One region of the Alkalinema pantanalense CENA528 genome, then DNA from elsewhere that is predicted to be linked to it. Evidence: predicted binding sites of a transcription regulator. Region 1 holds the regulator's gene; each other region holds the start of a gene.
The links. The regulator NtcA, encoded in region 1, controls nitrogen genes in cyanobacteria. The targets are predictions, from matches to a motif close to TTTGTANNNNNNNNTACAAA.
Positions count from the first base shown of each region.

Region 2: a site for NtcA is predicted at 3,506-3,525, ahead of ACN4EG_RS20955 (ferredoxin--nitrite reductase). Genes of this name have one in related genera too.
Region 3: a site for NtcA is predicted at 5,828-5,847, ahead of ACN4EG_RS03335 (MSMEG_0572/Sll0783 family nitrogen starvation response protein). Genes of this name have one in related genera too.

Region 1 covers NZ_JBLZFX010000010.1:6,295-13,217, forward strand. The annotation lists gene mnmE (tRNA uridine-5-carboxymethylaminomethyl(34) synthesis GTPase MnmE) at 1-522, opposite strand, end outside; gene ACN4EG_RS05270 (GNAT family N-acetyltransferase) at 653-1,126, opposite strand; gene ACN4EG_RS05275 (GNAT family N-acetyltransferase) at 1,149-1,715, opposite strand; gene ACN4EG_RS05280 (Gfo/Idh/MocA family oxidoreductase) at 1,811-2,887, opposite strand; gene hisB (imidazoleglycerol-phosphate dehydratase HisB) at 3,155-3,787, opposite strand; gene fabI (enoyl-ACP reductase FabI) at 4,022-4,819, opposite strand; gene ntcA (global nitrogen regulator NtcA) at 5,500-6,138, shown strand; gene ACN4EG_RS05300 (DUF3084 domain-containing protein) at 6,332-6,923, shown strand, end outside.
Region 2 covers NZ_JBLZFX010000083.1:9,412-16,334, forward strand. The annotation lists gene ACN4EG_RS20950 (CmpA/NrtA family ABC transporter substrate-binding protein) at 1-1,237, opposite strand, end outside; gene ACN4EG_RS20955 (ferredoxin--nitrite reductase) at 1,481-3,361, opposite strand; gene ACN4EG_RS20960 (QcrA and Rieske domain-containing protein) at 4,121-4,558, shown strand; gene ACN4EG_RS20965 (HEAT repeat domain-containing protein) at 4,711-6,045, shown strand; gene ACN4EG_RS20970 (LysR family transcriptional regulator) at 6,363-6,923, shown strand, end outside.
Region 3 covers NZ_JBLZFX010000005.1:126,711-133,633, forward strand. The annotation lists gene ACN4EG_RS03315 (S8 family serine peptidase) at 1-877, opposite strand, end outside; gene rpe (ribulose-phosphate 3-epimerase) at 1,066-1,764, shown strand; gene ACN4EG_RS03325 (LuxR C-terminal-related transcriptional regulator) at 2,811-4,202, shown strand; gene ACN4EG_RS03330 (MSMEG_0569 family flavin-dependent oxidoreductase) at 4,444-5,727, shown strand; gene ACN4EG_RS03335 (MSMEG_0572/Sll0783 family nitrogen starvation response protein) at 5,908-6,390, shown strand; gene ACN4EG_RS03340 (Nit6803 family nitrilase) at 6,414-6,923, shown strand, end outside.

The sequences.
Region 1 (6,923 bases):
GGTACGCAGCGATCGGATCGGTTGTGCTAGCTTCCCTTGAATCCCAGCCAAAGCCGTTGCCGCTGCCTGGGGCGATCGAGCACCTACTAAATCCGAAATGCTTTCCGCCTGCGTTAAATCAATGCGTCCATTCAAAAAGGCCCGCAGCGTAAACTCGCCCGGTTGGGCCAGTCGGGCACCCTGGGCCACACAAACCTGCAAGACCTGCTGCACGGCAATAATGCCCCCGTGGCAATGGAATTCGACCACATCTTCCTTGGTATACGATCGGGGTGACAGCATGACCAACAGCAATGCTTCATCGATGGTTTCCTGCGTTGCTGGATCTTTCACAAAGCCGTAGAGGATGCGGTGGCTTTCCCAAACTTGCTGACCGGGGGCGTGGAAGATTTGCCGCGCGATCGCCATCGCATCACTCCCCGACATGCGAATAATGCCAACGCTGCCCTGTTCTGGCACGATTGCCGTCGCGATGGCCACGATCGTGGGAGATGCGGTAATGGCAGAGGAAGAAGATAGCATAGGTTCGCTGATCGGTGGACAGGAAAACATTAAATCTCAGAATGCAGCAATGAATTCATTGATTGTTAAATGGACGGTTTAACAGCAATTAGTTTTTCAATAGCTTATAGGATGGCTTGTATCATCAAGACTAGATTCCATCGTTCAAAGCTTTTTCCATTTTATAGTTTACAAATATTTCACCTCGGAAACTCACTTGCTGTTGGCAAACGATGGAAAAACCCATTGCTTCAAAAAATAATTTTGCTGTAATACTTGATTCTACAAACAATCTAGGAAGTGATAATTCTAAAGCCTTACGTTCGATCGCTTGGTAAAGTCGTCTGCCCACGCCGCAGCGTTGATAATCTCGATGGCAGTAAAAGCAATCAATATGACCATTAGGTTCTAATTCCCCAAATCCTGCAATCACACCCTTGTCATCTGCCACATAGGTAAAACGGTTGGCACAAACCTCCGCCCAATTCCTGAACTGTAGATGATCCGGTGCCCATGCCTGCACCTGTTCCAGCGAGTAATCAGGGCAATTCACTGTGCGCACCGTGTCGTGAAAGAGTTGGGCAATTTGTTCCGCATCCTTTGGTGCAAATAATCGTATATCCACCCGATCGACCTTCCTGCGTTGTCTAGTTATCTTTCAGTTGCCAATGGGGATTGGTTAAACTCACCAAAATATGATCTTCCCAAACCCCGTTAATTAATAAGTAATTTTTAGCTTCACCTTCAATGACAAATCCCAACCGCTTTAATAAATTGCCACTGCGCTGATTGCGAGGCATGTAACTGGCCTGGATGCGATGGTAATTCATGGTGCAAAACACATGATCGATCGCGGCTCGTAACGCTTCCTGCATCAGCCCCTGCCCTTGCTTCTTCTCCGCCAACCCATAACCCAAATTACAGGCATAAAATGGATACCCCATAAACTGGGTGAAGTTGGCCATGCCAATCACAACTCCCGGTGACTGGCGATCGAACAGAAAAAGACGCAACGCCTGTCCCTGTTGATAATGCTTAAAATTGCGAGCCACTTGCCCCCGCCAAAAGTCCCGCGTCAACCAACCTTCTGGAGATAAAGGGGTAAAGGGCCGATGAAAGGCATCGTTATCCCGGAGATACTGGAGAATTTGCGGCACATCTTTCTGACAGGCTAGGCGAACAATTAAACGCGGAGTTTCTAGCGCAACGGGCATGTTTTTAATAGAAAAAAGGGCGAGCCAATGAATGACTCCCCCCTTAGCTTAGAGCAAGGATGCTCCAAGCCGTGCATTGATTCCATCTGTTGTCGTTAGATTGACATCACCGGCGTTTCGATAGTTCCCGCCAATTCTGAAGGTTGCCAAACTTGGCCGTCCATGGCCATTTGTTCAATCAAGCTGGCCAGACGCAAGGCTTTCAGGGCTTGTTCTCCGCCAACGGAGGGCGACAGGCCACCCCGCACACAGGCCGCAAAATGTTCTAGCTCGGCATACAACGGCTCCGTCCGCCCGATCGCCACTTGCTCCACAATGCCATCCTGACGGTAGAAAGACTTACCGAAGCTGGAAGAATTGTAGGCGTGGGCTTGGCGATGGATCTTAATTTCGTGATTCAGGAAGTCCGCTTCTGTCAGCGATCGCTGGCAGTGGGCGGAAATGCGCCGAATCTTGCGATGGGTGACTTTGCTGGCCGTCAAGGTTGCCACAATGCCATTGGCAAAGCCCAAGGTAGCAGTCACATAGTCGAGATACTTGGAATTTTGGCTGCCGCGACTGCCGCTAGCGGTCAGGCGCACTACGGGCGAGGCTGCTAGTTCTAGCATCAGGTCGATATCGTGGATCATCAAATCCAACACGACCGATACATCATTGGCGCGATCGCTGTAGGGACTCATGCGGTGGGCTTCCAACGCCAAGAGATTCTCCGTTTTCAGGACATTGCTCAACTCCTGAAACACAGGATTGAAGCGTTCGATGTGCCCGACTTGCAGAATGCATTCGTTTTCGGCAGCAGCGTTGACCAAGGATTCCGCTTCGGCGATCGTGGCCGCGATCGGCTTTTCGATCAGCACATGTACCCCAGCCTTCAGGGCCGCCATCCCAACGGCGTGGTGCAGACGGGTGGGGACTGCAATACAGACCGCATCCACATGTTCCAACAGGTTGCGATAGTCTTCAAAAAATCGAGTTTGATAGCGGCTAGCGGTTTCTAAGCCCAACTCGACATTCACATCGGAAACCCCAACGAGTTTCACATCCTTCAGTAGGCTCAAGACTCGAGTGTGATGCTGGCCCATATTGCCAATGCCAATCACACCAATGCGAATCGGTGTCGGTTGAATTCTCTGGAGCGAGAACCCCGAACAGTCTTCAGGTCGCTTTGTCACTCTCGTTACTCCTCTACCACCACATTCGTGACTGTCCAACTCCCTGACCACTGCCCTGGATGCAATCAAGACTGCGAGAGAAAGAGATTCAGACTGAGGGTAGATGACTTACTCAGTCCACCCTTCTCAGTCCTGAATACAGAATCCAATGTCAGCACCAACGGAATTGGCATCAGTCTCCATACAGGTCTCCTCAAACATCACAGATAGTAACACAGAGACTCTTTATCTGAAGATTTTCAACGATAGGACAAAGTTCCTGAAGTTTTATAGAACACCCTTTGAACTCGGAATTTCGTGGGCACGACGTGGATCGACCTCCGTGGCCATGCGCATAGCCCGTGCAAAGGCTTTAAAGGTGGCTTCAATGATGTGATGGGAGTTCAGGCCGTCCAGTTGACGAATGTGTAACGTCATCTGAGCATGGTTAACGATCGCGACAAAAAATTCCCGCACCAGTTGGGTGTCATAGGTGCCCACGCGCTGGGTGGGAATGTCGAGGCCATAGGCCAAGTGGGGCCGTCCCGAAAAGTCCAGGGCTACCTGCACCAGGGATTCATCCAAGGGGGCCAGAAAATGCCCAAAGCGCACGATGCCCTTGCGATCGCCCAAGGCTTTTGCCAAGGCCATGCCTAGGGTAATGCCCACATCTTCGTTGGTGTGGTGGTCGTCGATATGGAGGTCACCGGTGGCTTGAATGTCTAGGTCAAACAGGCCATGGGAGGAAATTTGGTGCAGCATGTGGTCTAAGAAAGGAATCCCAGTGTTGACGTTGCACTGTCCCGTCCCGTCCAAGCGAATCGTCACAGTGACATCCGTCTCCCCGGTTTTGCGGTGAACGGTTGCGGTGCGATCGCTGGGAAAAACAGCAGGAACAGTCGGACGATCGGTGGTCTGCATAGCCAAATTCCACTCAAAGATTGCAAATTAAGGGTGTGAGGGTTCCATTATCCCGTGAAATTTAGGGAGTTAGCTAAGTCAGGATTTATCGAGATCCTCAAGGAGAGGATTATCGGTCAATGACCACCCTCTCCCAAGGCCCCATTCGGCTTCTAGCTTTCCCCGATGTAGAACTGGCGATCGAGCCGTTCCTGATGGGGATTTAACCTGTATGAGAATTGAATCAGGGACGAGTTATGACTCGACACGGCTGTCGGTCATACCCATGATTTCGTACCCGGAATCCACATAGATCACCTGGCCCGTAATCCCGCTGGAAAGGTCACTGCTCAGGAACGCTGCCGTATTACCCACTTCCAACTGGGTGACGGTGCGCCGCAGGGGAGCCACTTCTTCCACATGCTTAATCATGTCGCGGATCCCACCCACCGCAGAGGAGGCTAGGGTACGGATGGGGCCAGCGGAAATAGCATTGACTCGAATTCCCTGGGAGCCGAGTTCATGGGCCAGATACCGCACGTTCATTTCCAAGGCGGCCTTGGCCGTTCCCATGACGTTGTAGTTAGGAATCACCTTCACGCCACCGTAGTAGGTCAGGGTGACAATACTACCGCCCTCGGTCATCAAGGGTTTGGCCGCCCCCGCCATCTGAATTAACGAGTAGGCACTAACATCCAGGGCCAGCTTGAAGCCTTCCCGACTGGTGGCACTAAAGTTGCCCTTCAATTCTTCCTTGTTGGCAAAGGCCAGACAGTGAATCAAAATATCTAGCCGTCCCCAAGCTTCCTTCACCGCATCAAAGGTGGCTTGAACTTGCTCATCGCTCTGGACGTTACAGGGCACAAACAGGCTAGGACTCAACGGTTCGGTCAGATCCCGCACCTTTTTCTCAAACTTGCCGCTATCATCCGGCAGATAGGTGACCCCAATGTTGGCTCCGGCCCTATGGAGTTGCTGGGCAATGCCCCAGGCGATCGACTTATCGTTAGCAATTCCTGTGACCAGGGCGTTTTTTCCACTCAGATTCAGCATAGCCATGTACGTTGAGAGCATTTATGAGAATACTCAAAGATGGGCAGCCATGGAATAGGCAACCCTGGGGAGATTTCCGGCCATTGTGGTAGTGCGAGGCGATCGTCGCTGTCTGGGTCGCTCAAAGCCCAGCCTTGAGTAGAGATTAGCTGGCTGGACAAAATTGTGCGGGGGCCAAAACTTGGGAGTAAGATATTGACAATCTCAGCGTGACAAGGGGAATTGTGACAAGAATGCCAAGTGTAAATCAGCACAAGTTTTCGCCATCGTTCGTCATCCTATGGACTTCACTCAGATAAACCTAGTCAGATTGAGCGTCATTCATCTAGATGCAGCTTCCTGATTCAACCCAGAGCGAACCTAGACCAATGCTAGTTCCCAAAAAGCTCCACGTTGAAGGCTCTGGCTCAGCTAAATTGCCCACAAGCTTATTAGAAAGCATGGCGGAGTGTATTTCTTGCTACAAAAACTCCTCGATCGGTAGGTTTTATTGTTCTCAAGTCAACAATTGCTCACAGAGTGAATCTTATAGAAATAATTCTCATCGGAATTAATCTCTGAGCAGATCTCTTGAACGTTGACCCCTTGATTGTATAGTTAGCTAACTCTACTGGCCTTTCCGTAGAACGGCGTTAGGAACGGGGAAGATGGTAATAAGCCCAGACAAGTCGCTCGCATCAATGTTCCGCCAAATGGGTGGAAATGCTTATCCGCCGATGGTGGAAACCTTCGAGCGGGGTAAGACAATCTTCTTTCCGGGTGATCCTGCTGAACGAGTTTATTTTCTCCAGAAAGGAGCCGTAAAGCTGTCTCGGGTCTATGAAGCGGGGGAAGAAATCACTGTCGCGCTGCTGCGGGAAAACAGTGTATTCGGGGTTTTGTCGCTAATTACTGGGCAAAAAGCCGATCGCTTCTATCACGCGGTGGCCTTTACCCCCGTGGAACTGCTGTCGGTGCCGATCGAACAGGTGGAAAAGGCGCTCAAAGAAAATCCTGACCTGTCGATGTGGATGTTGAAGGGTCTATCGTCCCGGATTTTGCAAACGGAGATGATGATCGAAACCTTGGCCCACCGCGATATGGGATCCCGACTCGTGAGTTTCCTGCTGATTCTCTGCCGAGACTTTGGGGTGCCGGGACAAAACGGGATCACGATCGATCTCAAGCTATCCCACCAGGCCATCGCGGAAGCGATCGGATCGACCCGTGTGACGGTAACTCGACTTTTGGGCGATTTGCGCCAGGATGAAATGATCTCCATTCACAAAAAGAAAATCACAGTTCATAATCCCGTCATGCTGAGTCAGCAGTTTACCTAAATCTTTCACCTAACATCCATCGTTTCGGTGCTCCGAGCCAACGGATTGCTCCCTGCGGAGAAGCTTGTTTTCCAAAGACTCCGTACAGAACAGTCCTGTTAGAACGTTCAATAGGCTTTAGACTGACTATAGTCTTTGGTAGAAGCCGTTTTGGAAACCTCTTTAGTCCAGCGGCAGGTGTGGTGGGGTTGTAATGTCTAGCGGGTATATCCTGATTTTGGCGGTGTTGATCTTAGGGGGTGTCATTGCCACTCTGGGCGATCGCATTGGAACCCGAGTGGGCAAAGCGCGTCTGAGTTTGTTTAATCTCCGTCCAAAGAAAACTGCCGTTGTTGTCACAATTTTGACTGGGATTCTCATCTCAGCTTCTACGTTGGGCATTTTGTTGCTGGCGAATCGACAATTTCGCGACATGATTCTCAACTTTGAGGTGATTCAGCGGCGACTCCGGCGCGCGAATACTGATTTAGATCAAGCGAAGGTAGAACTTGGTAAGACGGCGGAACAAAAGGAAAACGTTGAGGCGGAGTTAAATAAGTCCCAAGTGGAGCGGGGCAAGGTGCAGGCGCAGCTCGATCGCGTGAAAACCTCCCTTAAGGATGCCGCTGCCCTACAACGGGCCACTGAAGCGCGACGAGCCCAGGTGGAACAGCAGCGAAATGTGGTGCAGGCGCAATTACTCTCCGTTTCCCAGCAAGCTCTAGCGCTCAAGTCTGACATCTTGGAACTGGAAGCCGAACAAAAACAGTTAGTGGCCCAACGGGATGAAGTCAAAGCCCAGATTG
Region 2 (6,923 bases), on a different contig from region 1:
CATCGAAGAAGGTTTCGACCCCTCGAGTATCTTTTTCAGGAGCCTTTTGGCCGATCATCTTCGCAGCTTCACGCCAGATGTCCGATCTGTTCACCTTATCCACAAGCTTGAGGTCATCCTCGGTCATCTTGCCCCAACGGATGTTTTCGGTGATGAACCAAGTATCGTGGCTCTTGAAGGGGAAGCTGGCATCGCCTTCCCAGAACTTCATCTTCAGATCGCTGTTTTCGAGCTTGCGGCCATTTCCAAAGTCGAAGTTCCCTTTCATCCGTTCCAAGATGTCTGATACAGGGGCTTTCACGTACTTATCCTTTTCCAGGATTTCGCACATTTCTTGCTTGTTCTCGGGCTTGTCGCACCACATTTGGGCTTCCATGATGGCGGCGAGAACGGCTTTGGCTGCTTTGGGATTCTTATCGACCCAGTCTTGACGAATGGTGAATGCCTTTTCAGGGTGTCCTTTCCACATTTCGCCGGTGGTGACTGCGTTGTAACCCAGCTTCTTGGTCACCATGCGTTGGTTCCAAGGCTCACCGACACAGAAGGCATCCATGTCTTTGGTTTCCATCTTGGCCACCATTTGAGGCGGTGGAACCACGTCGATTTGCACATCATTTTCAGGATCTACCCCGTTGGCGGCTAGCCAGTAGCGCATCCACAGATCATGGGTTCCACCAGGGAACGTGATAGCGCAGATAAACTTCTTACTGCCCTTTTTCTCGTCAACCTTAGCCTTGAGCGCGTCAGCCTTCGCTTGGAGATTTAAGGAGGCATATTCACCCGCGATCGAGATGCCCTGTCCATCGGTATTGAGCCGCGCCAGGATATACATCGGCACTGCGGCACTGCCCCCGGTAATTTTACCCGCAGTCAAAAAGTAAGGCATGGGGGTCAGAATGTGCGCACCATCAATCCCACCCTTTTCAGTTCCGATCGTCAAATTATCCCGTACAGTCGCCCAGGATTTTTCCTTGGTGACTTCGGCTTTCTTCATGCCGTACTTCTCAAAAAAGCCCTTTTCCTTGGCAATGATGACGGGGGCAGAATCCGTGAGGGGAATAAACCCAAGTTTGATGGTATCGGTTTCAGGGGTATCCGCAGTGCCGCTGCTGACCGCAGGCACAGAACTGGAACTGCTGGGGGAGTTCGAGCCGGAACTACAGCCGTTCACCAAAACGGTACCAGCAACGGTTGCACCCATGGTCAGGATGAATTTGCGACGGGAAAAACTACTCATGCTCTGTAATCCGAATTGTGATTGCGTAAACGTTGAATTTTGCGATCGCTCTAGTCTGTCAAATTCGTTCAAGAAATTGATTTAATTCATATTCTCGATCGTGATTCACCAGAGGACACTGAAGCAATGCAAAGATTGAGTTTGGCTAGCGTCATAAACCTGGGTAGCCACCAGGGTGTGAGAAGTGAACCGTGGATAGATGCCCGATTGTTCGGTGAACTGTTGGGCTGGATTATCTATGCATCACCACAGATCCAGCACGACATTGCCAACGGGATGGGCGCTACAGGTGAGAATGTAACCCTCAGCGATCTCTGCCTCGCTCAAGCCACTAATGTCACTGTCGTATTGAACAGAGCCACTCAGCACTTTCTGCTTGCAGGTACCACAACTTCCCGCCCGACAACTACTTTCGATCGTCCCTCCGGCCTGCTCCACCACGTCTAGAATCAAGTCGTGATCAGTACAGGACAGCACTTTCCCCGACTTCGCAAGAACGATCGTGGCAGGGGTCGCAGGGACAGCGGGTGTTGGCGCAGCGTTTTCCACCACAGAAGGCGTCTCCGCAGAAGCATCTTCCAAGGAAACCCCTGATTTCAGGGTGGCTCCAAACTGCTCCACCAACATGTGCCGTAGCAACGGTTTGAGATCCGCAACGGGAATTCCCGTTTGGGTTTTAGTGCCCAAGTGGGCATCTTTACCAACCTTGCCCCCCGTAAACAGATCAACCCCTTCCGTGACCTTGCCATCCTTGCGGGCTTTGGTTCCCATAAGGCCCAGATCCGCCACTTGGGGTTGGCCACAGGAGTTGGGGCACCCTGTCCAGTGAATCCGCACGGGCTGCGATAGTTCAACCTCTTGGTCAAGTTCCCGCGCCAAAGCCAGCGCCCGATTTTTGGTTTCCACCAGGGCAAAGTTACAAAACTGTGCACCAGTGCAGGACACCAGCGATCGCTCTAGCGTACCGGGATTCACTGAAAACTTTTGCAGAACCTCCTCTTGCAGCAGGGGGTCAATCCGCGAATCAGGTACGTTGGGGATAATCACGTTCTGTTCTACGGTAAGGCGCAGTTCCCCACTGCCATAAACCTCTGCTAGACGAGCTAAGTCATACATGTCTTGGGCAAACAAGCGTCCCACAGGAATACAGAGACCAACGTAGTTCAGTCCATCCTGCTTCTGTTTGTAAACCCCAACGTGATCGCGCTTCTCCCACTCAATTTCGTCCTTGGGGGCAGCGGAGAGCACCGTCCGACCCAGGCTTTTTTCCACTTCCTCACGGAACTTTTCGAGTCCCCATTGATCAATCAACCACATCAAGCGAGACTTTTGACGATTGGCACGGGGGCCATTGTCGCGATAAACCGTGAGAATGGCTCGACACAAATCCACAACATCGCTGGGCATGACCCAAACATCCAGAGGAATCGCCGCTTCCACCCGACTAGCGGAGAAAAAGCCCCCAACCAGAACGTTAAAGCCTATCTGTCCTTCCTTAAACGCAGGAACAAAGGCAATGTCATTAATTTCTGCATGGACGGAATTGTCACGACAGCCCGCGATCGCAATGTTGAACTTGCGCGGCAGATTGGTAAATTCAGGATTGCCTTGACCTTGATTAGTGATCATGTCCTGAACTTGTTGAACCAATTCCCGCGTGTCGTACAGTTCATCGGCATCAATCCCAGCAACGGGAGACGCAGTGATGTTCCGCACGTTGTCCATCCCAGACTGCACACTGGTTAGCCCAACGGATTCATAGCGCCGCAGAATATCGGGAATATCCTCCAGCCGCAGACCCCGCAATTGCAAATTTTGCCGCGTGGTAATGTCAGCAACGCCATCTTCGCCGTAGCGACTGACGACATCGGCCAGTACGCGCATCTGCTCACTGGAGACAATGCCACTGGGCAGGCGCATCCGCATCATAAACTTGCCCGGAGTGACTGGCCGGAAGAAAATCCCCAACCACTTCAGCCGATGGATACGATCGGTTTCATCCATCGCTTCCCAGCCGATTTGGGCAAAGTGATCCAGTTCGGCTTTAACCGCGAGGCCATCCTTCTCCGCCTTAAACTTTTCGAACTTATTCAGCTTTTCCGATGCTGGAATCGTGTTTGTCATAGGTCAAGCCTGTGTTCCTGTGGTCGTACCCAAAACCCTCAGTGGACTTACGGAAAATCTATGTCTTGAGGAACTTTCAAGTTTCCGTAAAACGGGGCTAGTCATTTGACCATGGAGTCAAGTTAGGCGAGATCACCAGGACAATTCGTATCCTTCGTTACAGAGTATTTCAGCTCATGCTTTTTTTGCATAATATAAATGCGTTTAATCAATAAAGCCATCGTTTTCTAGGACAAAACCCCCTACTATCGGGGATAGCTCCGGTGGACGGGCGGGTAAAACAGATCGATCGTAGGCTGCCAAAATGGTCTAGAAACATGATCGAAACGATGGTTGAGCGTGGCTGATGAAACTTGCTCAGAAGAGGGTGCCCCGCAAAGGACTCTCTGACAAGAGACAACCTCAATACAAGGTGGTGCTAGAACAGGTTGCTGTTAGGAAGTACGCTGAAGTGGTTCAATGTCCTAGGGAATGACATCTGAGTAATCTCTAAGGAGTATGGCAATCCTATTGGGCCCATGAGTTCCTGGCGAACCCCCCTCATCCCCAACCCCTTCTCTCAAGGGAGCCGGGAGCCGGAATTCAAAGTCCTTCTCCCAGAATGGGAAAGGATTTAAGGGTGAGGGCAAAATGCAGTGGATTCACGAAGCATTTAGGGCTGCTCTATCTGAGTGTTCTCTAGAAGACTATGCTCAGGGATACCTGGTTATCTTTAGATATTTCAGTGACCTCTGAGTCCGGTGAGGCGTTCTAAGCAGTATGAAACGACGCAACTTTTTACAACGGTTAGGATTGGGTGGGTGGTTAGGATTGGGTGGGTTCATGACCAGCCTACCAACTGGACTCCTATCAATGCTGTCCGGCTGCAAAGCCTCGGTGGCTGAAGGGTTTCGGAAGATGGGGTCGATCGCAGAACTCGACGAAAAGGGCTTCCTGTTTCAGGAGTATTTCACCGCCGATCCCCTGTTGGTAGTCAGGCAACCCAAAGCCCCAGATACCCTGGCCGCTGTAAATCCGATCTGTACCCACCAAGGGTGCGTGGTCAATTGGCAAAAAGAGAAAGGTGCTTTTGTCTGTCCTTGCCATGGTGCCGTGTTTAGCCCTGACGGCAAAGTTTTGCAAGGCCCTGCCGCTCGAGATTTGCCAACCTATCCAGCGGAATTACGCGGGCAAGAAATCTGGGTTTCTAGCCGATAATCCTGCGACCCGATCGTTCTTCTAACCAATTCGTCAGTCGCTACGCTTGTCATGACTCAGGCCACTCGACTCTCGCGAGTCGTCAACCAAAGGGCTCCCGAATTCTTTGGGTCGCCATCACCCCCTCTCCTAGGAATCGAGGAAACTTAATTGTGCAAGCTGATGATTCACGGAGTTTAGTCTCCTTCAGTTCCCTGGGCCAGTGTCACCAGTGGGACGGTCTCCTCCAGGAAATTCAGGCGCTGTTGCAGGAGTCGCTCTCCACCGCCAGTAGTCGCCGCAAACCGTCGGTCAAACTTCCAACAGACGTCGCCGATCGAGTCCTAGTAGGATTATTAGACGTCCTGGTAGGCGGAGACTTTCAAACAAAGTGGGAAGCTGCAAAACTACTGCCTCTTCTGGAGGATCGGGCGATCGAACCGCTGTTAGCACTGCTGGAGGACGAAGATCTAGAACCTGAGGTGCACTGGTTTGTGGTACGGCTGCTCGGTAATTCGCCCACGCCTAAAACCCTACAGGCTCTTTTAACCTGTATTCAAACCCATCCGCAGGAAGAAGTCCGGGCCATGGCTACCCAGGTTCTGGGGGGACAAGGTCCGCCTGTTTTGGCCTTGGTTGAGAATTTGCTGCAATCCCCCCTAACGCGACTGCAAGGGGTCAATATTCTTGCTCAAATTCGCAGCCCTCAAAGCATTTCCCAGCTTTTAATGCTGGTGAACGATGCCAATGCCCAAGTCAGGGTAACGGCGATCGAAGCTTTGACCCTTTTTCAAACCCCGGAAATTGTTCCTCGCCTCCTGCAAGCGTTGGAGGATCCTGTCGCTAGGGTCAGACGGGCTGCCCTAGCAGGATTGACATTTGGCAACCTCAGTGAACATCCCACGCTCGTCCCTCTGATTCAAGCTCGGTTATGGGATGTGGACATTCAAGTCTGCTGTCAGGCGGCGGTCTGTTTGCGGCGCATTGGCAGTCCCGAAGCCGTGACGATCCTACGATCGGCCCTGCAATCCTCTGTTTTACCCGATCCGTTAGCGATCGAATTGATCCGATCGCTGATTTGGATTGCCACAGAGCAATCCTTGGATGGCGTCTTACAAGCTTTAGATCAAGGGAACCTCTCCGCTGCCGTTGCCCAGGAAACCCTCACCCTCCTGGGACGCATTGAATCGCCAGATCTCAAACCTCGGGTTGCAAGCTGGCTCATCCTGCGACTGGGGCAAGGGGCCAATCCTGCGATCGAACGACCTCAGTTAGGCTCCTTAGATTGCCAAGTCATGATCTCGGCCCTTGGGCAACTGCAAGAACCGATCGCCATCAATGGATTGATTCAACTCTTGGCCCAGGCTGATACCATGCTGCGTCTTCATATTGTGGCGGCCCTCAGACAATTCGAGGGGGTCTATGCCCAGTTAGAGACATTGGCGAATCAACCGTCCAGTGCCTCAAACCTGAAGCAGGGATTGGCGATCGCCCTTAAGGAATGGTGATTTTCGGCTGGACAGCTTTCCTTCAATTGGTTGGGCTTGTCTAGCGCACCGGAGCCTACATCCCTGGGGGCCACCTAGATACCTTAGCAAAATAGCTTCTGGAAACTTAAATTTGGAATCTAGCAATATTCCGTGCCACACTTCGAAACTGCCCGTCTCAGTCTCTATTTCTAATAAATTTTCTCTATTTTTCAATTGTTTGAAGATTTTCAAACGATTTTAAAGCCTGAGGAATCTGAGACTCTTCTTAGCTACTTGCATCATTATTAATTCATTAATTGATCGATTCATCGCTCTGTCTTTGACGTTGAGGCGCTATGCGATTAGAACAAATCCAAGCTTTTTTAGCGATCGCGGAAACGGGAAGTTTCCAGCAAGCCGCACGCCAATGTAATGTCACTCAATCTACAATTAGTCGGCAAATTCAAAGCCTAGAAAGTGAACTAGGAATGCCGCTATTGCATCGCAGTAATCAAGCCAAGCTAACCATTGCGGGCGATCGATTTCTGCCCCGCGCCCGTCGCATTTGCCAAGAGTGGGCTACGGCTAACCAGGAAATTACAGACTTAGTTTCAGGCAAACAGCCAGAGCTATGCATTGCAGCCATTCATTCCGTGTGTGCCTACCAATTGCCTCCGGTACTGCAAACCTTTTGTCGCACCTATCCCCAAGTCCAATTGCGGGTCACATCCCTCGGCAGTGATCGCGCCCTTAAAGTCCTTAAAGATGGTTTGGTCGATTTGGCGATCGTCATGAATAACCGCTTTCTCACAGCCAGCCCGGAAATGGTCGTCGATTCCCTCTACGTGGAACCCGTCAAAATTCTCATGGCCGCCAACCATCCCCTGACCGCCTACGATCAGGTGCCTTGGTCGGAA
Region 3 (6,923 bases), on a different contig from region 1:
GGTTAGACTCCAGCCCTTCATTGCGCTTCAAGACAGAAGGACTGCTATCACCAATGTTGGAAAAGTCAATCTTGGCATAGCGATTTTGTACCCGCTGGGTAAAGGCGATCGTCATCCCATTGTAGTTATCCGTCGGAATGGGAATCCCGCCTTTGCCTTGGTTTCCCGCTACCACATACAGCACATCATGGACTCGGGCAGACCAATCCAAACATTGAGTTAACAGAGCATTCCCATCCAAAACGGCTTTGGGGCGTGGATCCTGCCTTAGGGATTCCCCAAAACTAATATTGATTGCCCGAACATCTCCCCCATTTTGCAGGGCGATCGTTTGAGCCGCGAGACAATCTTCCTGCTGAGCCCCTCGGTTCATGGCTCCAGCGCCTGCCACGTAGAGGCGAGCATTCGGTGCAACACCCCGGATGGCTTTACTGTCACTCACCAATAAACTGGCAACTTGGGTGGCATGAGGATCCACACTGATATTTCGTCCCGGTTTACGATCGCGAAAAAAGGCATCGGCTACAGGGACATGGAAAAATGCTGACTCTGGCTGAATTCGCCGACTGCGATCCTTAGCTTTATCCAGGCCAAACTTGGGCGGACGACCCACTTCAACTTGACCAATGGCAATTTTGCGGCCTGTGAGCTTGTAAGGGGGGTTTTGTAACCGGAGTGCGTCTATGCCTTCCTCGGCGATCGAGGACTCTTCGATCGGCACAGGTTGGTTAAACCCCATCACACTCCAAGAGAGCAGGGCCCAACTAATCAGGACTAACTTTGGGGAAGTAAAGGGTATTTTCAGCAGCATAAACTGACGTAAATCAAGGTTTGCTGAACCCGATTTCCGCGATTCCGGTCTAAATTGGCGTGCCATGTCCTACTTCCGATTTTCAAATCCCCACTATCTACACCCTACACCCTGAATTGCACTCTGGCTGTGCAATCTCACCTTCCTACAAAATTTGTCGATTTACTCATCAAAATTCTGAAAGGGAAGATTCACATTTTGTTAAACTAGTCACACATTTGTTGTCTACTCGTCGTCAACGACCCACTGCCACCATGACTTCAAACAAGCCGATCGTAATCTCGCCGTCTATTTTGTCCGCTGATTTCAGTCGTTTAGGAGAGGAAATCCGTGCGGTAGATGCCGCTGGAGCGGATTGGATCCATGTTGATGTAATGGATGGTCGGTTTGTTCCCAACATTACGATCGGTCCACTGATTGTAGATGCAGTTCGTCCCCACACCCAAAAGCCATTGGATGTGCATTTGATGATTGTGGAACCCGAGCGCTACGTGGCAGATTTTGCAAAAGCAGGGGCCGATATCATCTCCGTCCATGCTGAGCAAAGTGCCACAATTCACTTGCATCGCACCTTGGGCCTGATTAAGGATCTGGGTAAGCAGGCAGGGGTCGTGCTGAATCCGGGAACTTCCTTGGAGTCGATCGAGTACGTGCTGGAACTGTGCGACTTAATCTTGATCATGAGCGTTAACCCTGGGTTTGGTGGCCAGAGCTTCATTCCGTCGGTGGTTCCCAAGATTCAGCAATTGCGTCGGATGTGCGATGAGCGTGGTTTGGATCCTTGGATCGAAGTGGATGGCGGTTTGAAGGGGAACAACACTTGGCAAGTTCTGGAAGCAGGGGCTAATGCGATCGTGGCTGGGTCTGCGGTGTTCAATGCACCGGACTATGCCGCTGCGATCGATGGCATCCGCAACAGCAAGCGTCCTGAGAAAGAATTGGCAGCAGTCTAAGGCAATTCCAGCGGGACGAGGCAATCTACTGATCAATTGACTGGCAATCGGCTCGCTAGCAAATTGAAGCCAGATGCCGTTTCCGGGAAACCTAACTCGCTACGAAAGTTCAAGAACTCAAAATTGAGGAAGAGTGGGTACGTTCGTTACCCGCTCTTTTTGTTTGCGGCAGGCAGATTTTGTTTGCGAGTAGCAGATTTGGTTTGCGGTGGTCAAAACTACCCAGACTCATTTGTCTAGAACAACTTGTCTAGAACAGCTTGTCTGGAACGAGTTATCTCAAGCGGTCCCTCAGTTTTTTGTCCATGGCTGGGCTGCTCCTCTGTTTGTGCAGCATCTCGATCGCTAGCAGAATGTACTTAACTGAATACAATCGTTAACAGAATCAGATCATCAAGGTTAGTGGCAATGAAGGCAGCAACACCCGTTTTCATTGCTTGCAATATCCAACACATGAATTATTTGCAATAACCAATGCATTACTAAAGTGAATCTACTAAAACAGAAGAAACCATTCGATCGAACAATCCAGATTCAGTATTCTCCGAATGGTTCATGACTCAATCGTAATTTACTGGATCATTGACAGCTACATCATTAATCGACTGATTGATACTGTGGTAACAATGCTACTATTTCCACCTGATTGAGCAAGTTGGCAATTGCAGGGATGAATACAATGGTTCCTAAATCTAGCCCTGGCAGTGATTGCGATCTGTTGCAAGTTGTCATGGGGTAATTCTCCATATCCATTGACAGCGCAAGACAAAAGCATTTGTTTCCGATCCTGCGATCGCAATTGCTCCGGAGCCATTCTTTCTGAGACTGTCAGGAAATACTTATTTTTATGAGTCAATGGCTGGATTGCCTGGGTTGAGTTGCCGATAGTTGCCGAACTCTTGCACTGGAACCAACTACTCCCCACCTCCAAGCGAATACAGAAGCAGCCAACTGCACATAGAACCTTAGCTTTGTAACCGTAGATACACAGCCAAATGCAGAACTACGCCTCAATAGAGACATGGTTCTGCCGCCCCACACCAACAATGCCCACCTCGTCAGATAGCCTGCTTAACCCAGCACACCTGCTATTTGACTTGCAGCAAGCCACTGAAATTGCCCAGTCATTTGCGGGATGCCTAGAGCCAGAATTACTGGCGCGATCGCTGACTGATGGATTAGTCGAGCGATTTAATTGCGCCTTTGCCCGCATCTGGTTATTAGAATCCAATCAAACCTTCTTGCGGCTGGTCGCCTCATCGGGCATGTACACCCACACCAACGGCTTTTTTGGCCGCGTGCCCATGGGGGCTTATAAAGTCGGCAAAATTGCCCAAAACCGCGTCTCCTTTTTGAGTAACAACCTGCCAGAAGAACCCTGGGTGGGCAATCGGGAATGGGCGATCGCCCACCAAATTCGGGGCTTTGCTGGCTATCCCCTCGAGATTGGCCAGCGCGTTATTGGCGTACTGGCTCTGTTCAGCCACCATCCCCTCGAACCAGAATTTCTAGAAGTGTTGCCCACCCTCAGCACCGTCGCCACCGTCGCCCTTAGCACCGCCATTCAATACCAAACAGAAAAGCACAACTGGCAACTGGCCGTGGGGCATAGCAGCAGTGAGATTTCCCTCTCCGACCAAATCGCCAAAATTCTCAGTGGGTCGCGGCTGACCATGCTGGGGACAGAACGCACCCTCGACCTCTCGACCCATTATCTTTTGCTCAAACTGGCGGAAACCCTCAATCAGACCGCTGCCTACACCCGACTACTGTATGACGACCAAGATGTATCCCTAGAGATTACCGTTTCTAACCCATCGCCAGCCGCCACCGCCCCAATTGATGGCGATCTTGCCGAAATTCAACTCCTCTCGTCCAGCTTGGGGGGACAACTCACCACACAATCCCTCTCCAACCAACGGGCACTGCAAATTCAACTCACCCTTCCCTACCGCCAACAACCATCCAATCTGCAACTAGAAATTGCCTGTACCGCATCCGTCCTGCAACTGGCCTGCACCCAACTTGCCAAAGCAGCCGGATTAACCCCATGCCGCGATCGCCATGCCCCCGTCCTAACCGATCAGCCGAGTACTATTGCAGGCGATCGCAAAATTATCTGGATCGCTACCACCCCATCCTGTTCAGCCAAAATCCAGGCCAAAGTTGACCTATCGATTTCGCCGGAGCAATTGCGGCAGGTCGTAGAGGTGGTGGCGCAGGGGCAAACCTGGGGTATTCGCACCAATGAACTGACGGAACGGGAACTGGAAATCCTCACGTTATTAACCCAGGGACACCGCGATCGCGACATTGCTGAACACCTATTCATCAGCGAAAGCACTGTCAAATTTCATCTCAACAACGTCCTAGCTAAGCTTCAGGTTCGCACCCGCTATCAGGCGATTTATCAGGCCATTCAACAGGGATGGATTTAGTCGCCACCTACCCATATCGCTAGACTTGGAACTTCCGTATCTACAGATACAAAGGCGCGTAAATCGTAACTTTAGGCTGGCCGTAATCCACAACTTAACGCGATGTGCATTGCCCTCAGCCCTCAGCCCTTTCTCCCTGCTTGGGAGAAGGGGAGCTGGATTGCAGTCCCTCGCCCTTTTTGGGAGAGGGATTTAGGGTGAGGGCAATGCACCTAATCCACAACAGAGGCTTTTGTATCCTATGAGCAGTCACCATTCAGTCGTCATTGTTGGCGGTGGGCAGGCGGGGCTGGCCATGAGCTATTGCCTGAAAGAGCGCGGCATTGACCATCTGATTTTCGAGAAAAATCAAATTGGGTATGCCTGGAGAGAAAAGCGGTGGGATAGTTTTTGTCTGGTCACACCCAACTGGCAATGTCAGTTGCCGGGATTTCCCTATCCGGGGAACGACCCCCAGGGATTCATGGTGAAAGATGAAATTGTCCAGTATATCCAAGCCTTTGCAGCCTCCTTTGAGCCACCGATCCGGGAAGGCGTAGCGGTATCGAGGCTGTGGAAAGACGAAACCCACAATCGCTTTGAACTGGAGACCTCGATCGGCACCTATACCGCCGATCAGGTGGTCATTGCCACGGGCGGCTATCACCTGCCCAAAATTCCCCGCATGGCTGAGCGACTCCCGGCCACAGTCCAGCAAATTCATGCATCGGAGTATAAGAATCCAGATGCCTTACCACCGGGAGCAGTGCTGGTGGTGGGCACGGGCCAATCGGGCTGCCAAATTGCCGAGGATTTGCATCTGGCGGGTCGGATTGTGCATTTGAGTGTGGGCAGTGCGCCGCGATCGCCCCGTCGTTACCGGGGCAAAGACGTGGTGGACTGGTTGGATCAGATGGGGTATTACGACTTACCGATTGACGAGCATCCCCAAAAGGACAAGGTCCGCGCCAAGGCCAACCATTACCTAACCGGACGCGATGGTGGGCGGGAGATTGACCTACGGCAGTTTGCCAAGGAAGGAATGCAACTGCACGGACGGTTACAGCGGATTGACGGGACACAGCTTCAGTTTAATCCCGACCTGAAGCAACATTTAGACCAAGCCGATGCCGTCTGCGAAAGCATTAAACAGACCATTGACAAGTTCATTGCCAAAAACCATCTGGATGCCCCTACCGAACCGCCTTACCAGCCCGTTTGGCAACCGACTGAGGAGCACCTCGCGATCGAGATTGTGGCCGCCAACATCCAGACCGTGATCTGGTGTACGGGGTATCAAACAGACTTTAGCTGGGTGGATATGCCCGTGTTTAACGGCAAAGGCTATCCCAGCCATGAGCGCGGCGTCACTCCCATCTGGGGGCTGTACTTTCTGGGGTTGCCCTGGCTGTATACCTGGGGTTCGGGGCGATTTTCCGGCATTGCGCGGGATGCGGTCTATCTAGCTGATTACCTGACGGCACGGCGACGAATTTCAACCAACAATGCCTGGAGTGTGGTGAATGAATTTTTGCTCGGGTCGTAATCCCGATCACCTATCGATTTAAACAGGTATGACAGGCCGATCGCTCCAACCTCAGCCCATTGGCGATCGCGAACCTGACCCTATGGGTAGTCTTCTAGACTCTGTAACTGGAGATACAAATCCCCGTTCTGACACCCTCATAATGTGGCTGGAAACCCAGCAAAACAAAAGGAAGCAATTATGGCTGAAGTAACTGCCCCAGCGCATCAAACTGGTGATTTCTTTGTTGATTACGAAGAAAAGGTTTTTCCCGATGTCAAAGCTGATCCGGGCGAAAAAGCCCTGGTGACCTTCCACACCGTTGCCTTTGAAGGCTCAATTGGTTTTGTCAACTTGCTGCAAGCCACCCGACTACAGCGTAAGGGCTTTGAGACTTCAGTGCTGTTGTATGGCCCCGGTGTGACCTTGGGTGTGCAGCGAGGATTTCCTAAACTCGGTGATGCCGCCTTTCCAGGTCACCAAAACTTCAACGAGCAACTGACCAAGTTTATGGCCGAAGGTGGCAAAGTCTATGCCTGTCGCTTTGCGCTACAAGCCCTGTATGGTCACGGCGAACCCTCGTTGATTCCTGGCATTCGTCCGATCAATCCGCTGGATGTCCTGGATTTGGTGTTGCTGCATCGCAAAGATGGAGCCTTCATTCTCGATACCTGGACACTCTAGGATTTTTACTCTTCCAATCACCCATGGATTATTCACGCATTGTTCGTGCAGCGGCAGTTCAAATCAGTCCAGTGCTGTTTAGCCGCGAGGGCACAACCGAGAAAGTCTTGCAGGCGATCGCCAAAGCAGCTTCGGAAGGGGCGCAACTGTTGGTTTTTCCCGAAACCGTCGTGCCCTACTATCCCTACTTTTCCTTTGTGCAACCGCCCGTCCTGATGGGCAAAGAGCACATGCGGCTGTACGAAGAAGCCGTGACAATTCCAGGGCCAACCACCGATGCCGTCAGTCAGGCTGCCTGTTCCTACAATATCGTCGTTGTCTTGGGAGTCAATGAGCGCGATCATGGCTCCCTCTACAACACTCAACTAATCTTTGATGCGGATGGCACCCTGTTGCTGAAACGGCGCAAGATGACCCCGACCTACCATGAGCGCATGGTGTGGGGGCAGGGCGATGGAGCTGGACTGCGAACGGTGGACACCGCAGTGGGACGGGTGGGTGCGTTGGCCTGTTGGGAGCATTACAATCCCCTG